DNA from 2 places in the Herpetosiphon sp. genome. Region 2 is predicted to be linked to the other one. Evidence: riboswitches for the same ligand, from Rfam matches in the RefSeq annotation. Region 2 holds a riboswitch; the other holds the start of a gene.
What was found. Region 2 has a riboswitch for cobalamin ahead of DEF47_RS15600 (prenyltransferase/squalene oxidase repeat-containing protein). Riboswitches for the same ligand answer to the same signal wherever they lie in the genome.

Region 1: another riboswitch for cobalamin. It lies ahead of cobO (cob(I)yrinic acid a,c-diamide adenosyltransferase); the one in region 2 lies ahead of DEF47_RS15600 (prenyltransferase/squalene oxidase repeat-containing protein).

Annotation. Positions count from the first base shown of each region.
Region 1 covers NZ_DOPT01000076.1:87,012-90,428, reverse strand. Annotated here, with positions in the region: gene DEF47_RS16660 (ABC transporter ATP-binding protein) at 1-724, opposite strand, end outside; cobalamin riboswitch at 1,125-1,268, shown strand; gene cobO (cob(I)yrinic acid a,c-diamide adenosyltransferase) at 1,405-2,436, shown strand; gene cobN (cobaltochelatase subunit CobN) at 2,436-3,417, shown strand, end outside.
Region 2 covers NZ_DOPT01000070.1:2,796-6,212, reverse strand. Annotated here, with positions in the region: gene DEF47_RS15600 (prenyltransferase/squalene oxidase repeat-containing protein) at 70-1,170, opposite strand; cobalamin riboswitch at 1,261-1,383, opposite strand; gene pdxS (pyridoxal 5'-phosphate synthase lyase subunit PdxS) at 1,558-2,439, shown strand; gene pdxT (pyridoxal 5'-phosphate synthase glutaminase subunit PdxT) at 2,532-3,104, shown strand.

The DNA of each region.
Region 1 (3,417 bases), on a different contig from region 2:
TGCATTCGCCAATAAAATCGGCGACAAAGCGCGTTTTGGGGCGTTCATAAATTTCGGTAGGCTGCCCAACTTGCAGCACCTTGCCCAATTCCATCACCGCAATCCGGTCGCTCATAGTCAAGGCTTCTTCTTGATCGTGGGTGACAAAGATAAAGGTAATGCCCAAGCGCTGCTGAATACTCTTGAGTTCCAATTGCATTTCTTTACGCAGCTTCAAATCAAGCGCCGCTAAGGGTTCGTCGAGCAACAAAACTTCTGGCTCGTTGATCAAGGCGCGGGCTAAGGCAACCCGTTGTTGCTGACCGCCAGAAAGTTGCTTCGGACGACGATCACCAAATGCACCAAGTTGCACCATATCCAAGGCTTGCTTCACTCGCGTAGCAATATCGGCCTTGTTGATGTTTTTCATGTGCAAGCCAAAAGCCACGTTTTCGGCCACCGACATATGGGGAAATAAGGCATAACTCTGAAAAACCGTATTGACATCGCGGCGATTGGCTGGGGTTTCGCCCATCAACACACCTTCAATATAAATGTCGCCACTACTAGGGTTTTCAAAGCCAGCAATCATACGAAGCAATGTGGTTTTACCACAGCCAGAGGGGCCAAGCAGCGAAAAAAATTCACCGTCCGCGATCTTTAACGAAATATCACGAACGGCTACGCTGCCGCGAAATTCTTTGGTTACGTGGTCGAGTTCCACCGCCCAAGTGGGTGTGTTCATTGCAGTGCCTGCCTCCTTAGTGCGCGAACCAACCCGCCTGAATCATGCACGATGCATACCATTTGGATGCTGAATTATACACTGTTTTTGTACTATTCTAGATGTAGGGTAGCTAGGCAAAGCCATCAGACCATCCGCCGCAGTGTTAGTGCAACAATTGATCCACGAAGAACACGAAGGACACGAATGTTGGGTTGTGAGTTCGATCTGCATTGGATTTGAAAACAATTCAAACAATGGCAATCTTCGCGTTCTTCGTGCGCTTCGCGGTTAACATGTTCATCCCTCATAATTCATCCTTCATACTTTCTTCTCTCTGCGCCTCTGCGTTAAATGTTTTTGCTTTCTGACTTTTGACTTTTGACTTTAACTCGGAATTGCCCGTATAATCGCGACTGCAATTTACAAGTTTGTTTGTGGTGCGTTGCTGTCCCGGATGACACATACGCGCAATGGGGGAAGCCAGTCTAAGTCTGGCGCTGTCCCGCAACGGTAGGAAGCCCACGCTTCAAGCCCGATAACCCGCCACAAACTCATCGACACTCCAACATTTCCCTCGCGGATCAGGGAAGGAGTTGCTAGACCCTGCTGGGTTTAGCGCCTCTTTTCCTCTTTGGCATGAGCCGAAGAGGTTTTTTCTTGGCTGTTTGCATGCTGGTGTGTCGTCCAACGGAGCCAGCATGAGCGATGCCCCACTGACGATGCGAGCCTATGGCCGCCATTTATTTATTTGTACTGGTGATCAATGTAATGGCGACGCTGACGGCGCGGCCTTAGCCCAACATGCGCTTGAGCAACTCGGCGATCGGCGCAAATTACGCAATCCCGAACGGGTCAAATGCTCTACGGTCAGTTGTTTGGGTGTTTGCCAACGCGGCCCGATTGCGGTGGTTTATCCCGAAGGCATTTGGTATCAGCAGCTTGATCACGATTTAGTTGAACAAATTGTGCAAGAGCATTTGATCAATGGCGAGCCAGTTGAGGCAGCGATTTTCCATCGGCTGTATCCAGCGGGCCAAGAGCCAGAATATGCCCCAGCAGTGCGCGGCGATCAAGCATTTAATCCAATTGAATTACAACCCGATGATGCGGTTGAGCAATTGGAACCAATCGTCGTTGCTGGCACGCAACTGCATTCAACCGAAGAAAAACAGCGCTATCGCGAACAAGTACGCAAATTGCGCAAAGGCAAAAAAGGCCTTGTGATCGTCAATACCGGTAATGGCAAGGGCAAAACGTCAGCGGCATTGGGTGTCATGACTAGGGCGTGGGGTCGCGATCTCAAGGTTAAAGTCATTCAATTTCTCAAACACGAAAATGCCAAGTTTGGCGAATCGCGGGCGGCTGCCAAGATGGAAATTGAGTTTGGTGGCACTGGCGATGGCTTCACGTGGACCTCGAAAGATCTTGATGCGACCAAAGCCAAAGCCTTACATGGCTGGGAATTGGCTAAAACCGCGATTAGCTCGAATCAATATCAGATTGTCATTCTCGATGAATTTACCTATGTGATGGCTTTTGGTTGGCTCGATGTCAACGAGGTTGTGGCTTGGTTGGCGGCCAACAAGCCTGAATTATTGCATGTGATTATTACAGGCCGCGATGCACCTGCTGCCCTGATCGAACACGCCGACCTTGTAACCGAGATGCGCGAAATTAAACACCCGTTTACGACTCAAGGCATTCGTGCCCAGATCGGGATTGACTTCTGATGACTGAACGTTTGCAACGCAATATGGTCGAGCGCATCGATGGACGCATGGTCAACGCTGGTTATAAACGCGGCATGTTGTTTATCTGCGCTCATGGCTGCTGCTGTGGGATTACTGAGCGTGGTTTTGCCCCAGTTTGGCCGGAAATTCACCAGCATGAATGGGAAAGCCGCAAGCTGCGCAATATTGTGCATCTGAATATGGGCGGTTGTTTGGGTCCATGTCCCTTGGCGAATGTGGCCATGTTGATGTTTGATGGCCAGCCGATTTGGTTTCATTCGCTCAACCAACCAGAGTTGGTGGTAGCGCTCTACGACTACATCGAAGCCATGATTCAGGCCGATCAGGTGCTGCCTGCGCCAGCCAATCTTAAGCCCCATGTCTTTAATGGCTTTAAATGGGATGGCCAAGCACCCGCCGCAATCAGCCCAGCGCCAGCGTTACCAGCCAGCCAGCCCAGCCTTGGCAATGGCATCATATTTTTGACCCAAGCGGATACCGACATCCTGTTAATTGAGCAAGCGCGTCGCCAATTGCCCAGCGATTTTGCCAATGTGCAAACCGCCAACGTGGGCGAGGCCGAAGATCAAACTGCGCTTGATGGCTTATTTGATCACTTGTTGCCCCAAGCGGAAATTGTGGTTGTGCGTTTGATTACGGGCAGTCGAGGCTTTGAGCATGGCATCGAGCGCTTGCAGCAATGGACACAACAAACCAATGGCTTTGTGCTGTATTTGCCTGGCTTTGAGGCGCTTGACCCTGAGTTGATGGCGCTCTCGAATGTTGGCGTGCCGCTGGCGCACTTAATCAGCAGCTATTTTATGCAGGGCGGCTTGGAAAATGTCGTCAATGCCTTGGCCTGTTTGAGCGACCACTTATTGCTCACCGGTTGGGGCTACGACGCGCCACAGGAATTACCCCGCCATGGCATCTACACGCCAGCGTTAAATCGCTGCGAAGGCTGTGCCACTGCCCAATGCC
Region 2 (3,417 bases):
GGGCTTTTCGCGGCTCCCCCCTCGCCTGCTGGGCGGGAGATGGGGTGAGGGGGTGAGGGAATATATAGATTAAGCGACGCGGCGCAAACGTAAACCAGCCACAATACAAGCCAAGCCAAACACAATCACCACTGGCCATAATGGCAATGCAGGTGCGCCAGTGTCGGGCAAGGTAATTGGGGTGTTTGGTTTGGGGGTAGCGGTTGCCACAGGTGTGCTTGGCACAGCAGTTGGTTGGGGTGCTGTCACCAAGGCGGTCAAAGGATAGGTCACATAGAACAAAGCAGGCGTAGCTTGATATGTCGCAAACGCATTATCATCGGGCGTTGCTGCATCGTAGCGGAACGCACCGCTGGCATTTTGCAAGCTCAACAAGGCACTCAATGGATTGCCAGTCGCCGTCGCCCAAGGTGCAGCGGTTGGATTACCGCCAGTTGCCACAATCGCTTGAATTACCAAGCCGGTTGAGTTGGCATCGGTGGCGCTGCCATAGCTCGAAGCCTTCGAATAGGGAAAACCACCATCACTATTTTGTTGGCTTTGCAAGTAGCTCAGCGCCTTGGTAACAGCTTCGCTCTTACCTTGACCAATCGCAACCAAGGCTTGTACTACCAAAGCGGTGGTATTGGTATCGCCAGCGCCAGCAGTTGTATCGCCGCTGAACGACCATGATCCATCGGCGATTTGGACCGAGTTCAAGGTGTTGATCGCTTTGTTTTCGACTGGTGCGCCAGCAGCATTCAAGGCCAACAAAGCCAAGGCATGGGTCGTGACATCGCCACCATACATACCACTATCGGCTTTGTAGCTGCCAGTTACAGCCGCGACCAAATCGGTTCCGGCAACGGCGCGAGGATTGTAGCCCAGCAACAATTCGGCCAACACAAACTTGGCGGCAACCCCAGGCTTAGCGGCGATTGCACTAGCATTTTTTTCGATAAAGCTTTGAACGTTGAGATCAACTTTCAAGCCAGTTGCCTTCAAGGCATAGACGGCATCGGCGGTTTCGCCCAACCCAAAGCCAGGAAAACTGCCATCGGCCTGAGCCTGAGTGACAATCCACGCGCCAGCTTTTGCGCCTTCGGTCGGGGCTTGCGCCGCAACTGGCATGGCCACAAATAGCGCGACTAAAACCAATAACCAGCGATGGATGGCTGCTCGTCGGAGCATGCGTGCCTCCTAAATCAAAAAAACCTTAGCCAGTTGGCTAAGGAACAGATAACAACGCGTTGGTTGTGCTTGTGCCAACGCAAGCCAACCCAGAAATCAACTATTCAATGGGTATTCGGGCTTGGCCAAAGGCTTACCGTAGCGTGGACTGCACCGGATTTGCACCGGATTTCCCCCAACTGTTTGCACAACATTTGAATAGCAATTTATGATTGATTGGGCTGATCGTACCATAGGCTACCTTGCGCCGTCAAAATTGCCGATCATGCACGATTGTCCCCCTTTGTCCCCCCGCAATGTTTATCGATTGTCACAATCAGCCATGGTACAATAGCGCCTGTCTAATCAAACGACACTCAAAATCATCAATCCACCAGAGGAATTGCAATGGAAACTTCAACATTTACCACCAAAGTCGGCTTGGCCCAAATGCTCAAGGGCGGCGTGATTATGGATGTGGTTACGCCAGACCAAGCTAAAATTGCTGAAGAAGCTGGCGCAGTCGCCGTGATGGCGCTCGAACGGGTTCCAGCCGATATTCGTAAGGATGGCGGCGTGGCTCGTATGAGCGACCCCGAAATGATCCAAGGCATCATTGAAGCAGTCACCATTCCTGTGATGGCTAAATCACGGATTGGTCACTTTGTTGAAGCGCAAATCCTCGAAGCGATTGGGGTTGATTATATTGACGAGAGCGAAGTGCTCACGCCTGCTGATGAAGAACATCATACCAACAAGCACAATTTCAAAGTGCCATTCGTCTGTGGCGCTCGTAATTTGGGCGAAGCCTTGCGCCGCATCACCGAAGGCGCAGCCATGATTCGCACTAAGGGCGAAGCTGGCACGGGCAATGTGGTTGAAGCTGTGCGCCACGCTCGCACGATGTTCGCCGAAATTCGCCGTTTGCAAACCCTCGATCCCGATGAGTTGTTTGTGGCTGCCAAAAACTTGCAAGCTCCCTATGAATTGGTCAAGCAAATTGCTGAATTAGGCCGCTTACCAGTTGTCAATTTCGCTGCTGGCGGGATTGCAACTCCAGCCGATGCTGCTTTGATGATGCAATTGGGTGTTGATGGCGTGTTCGTTGGCTCAGGGATTTTCAAATCGGGCAATCCTGCCAAACGCGCTAAAGCAATTGTTGAAGCAACCACCCACTTCCGCGATGCCAAGCTTTTGGCCGAAATTAGCCGCAACTTGGGCGAAGCCATGGTCGGCATCAACATCGATACCATCCCAGAGAACGAGTTGCTCGCCAAACGCGGTTGGTAATGTTATAAAGTCAAAAGGCAGAAGGCAAAAGGCAAAGCAGCAACGATGCTAGCCGATTGCCTTCTTTTTTATATTCAAAAAGGAATAAAGCAATGACGGTTGGAGTTTTGGCGCTGCAAGGCGCGTTTATTGAGCATGAAACAATGCTCCAAGGCTTGGGCGTGGCAACCTTGCAGGTGCGCTTGCCTGAACAATTAGTCCAAGTTGAGCGTTTGATTATTCCTGGTGGCGAGAGCACGACGATTGGTAAATTGTTGGTGCGCTTCGATTTGCTGGAGCCAATTCAGCAACGAGCCGCCGAAGGCATGCCAATTTGGGGCACATGCGCTGGCATGATTTTGCTGGCCAAGGAAATTGCCGAAGGTCGAGTTGAAGGCCAGCCAGCGCTTGGTTTGATGGATATTACTGCGCGACGCAACGCTTTTGGTCGCCAAGTTGATAGTTTTGAAACCAACTTGCAGGTGCCAGTGCTTGGCGAAGCACCATTTCATGCAGTTTTTATCCGTGCCCCGCAGATCGATAAGGTGGGTGAGGCCGTCGAAACTTTAGCCAGTTTAGATGATGGGCGGATTGTGGCGGCTCGTCAGGGTAAACTCTTGGCAACCGCTTTTCACCCCGAATTAACTGGCGATGCCCGTTTCCATGAATTGTTTTTAGGCTTGTAGGCAAGTACCTTCAACTTCAAGTCTAATCAGTCGCTCGTGGGCTATTTTTTTAACGCAGAGGCGCAGAGCTTTTTTAACCACGAAGAACACGAAGAACACGAAGGTAAATTACCTCGCGTTTTTCGCGTTCTTCGTGGTTCCAATTCCATCTCTCGATGTTCTTCATCCCTCATCCTTATCAACACGTTGCGACTCTGCGGTAACATTCGGCTCTGGCGGAAATAGGTTTTTTGATTTTGTCTTCTGCCTTTTGATTTTCATGGCTCTGCTATAATATTGGTTCAAGGCTTAGCCCACCCCACCTGCATCGACC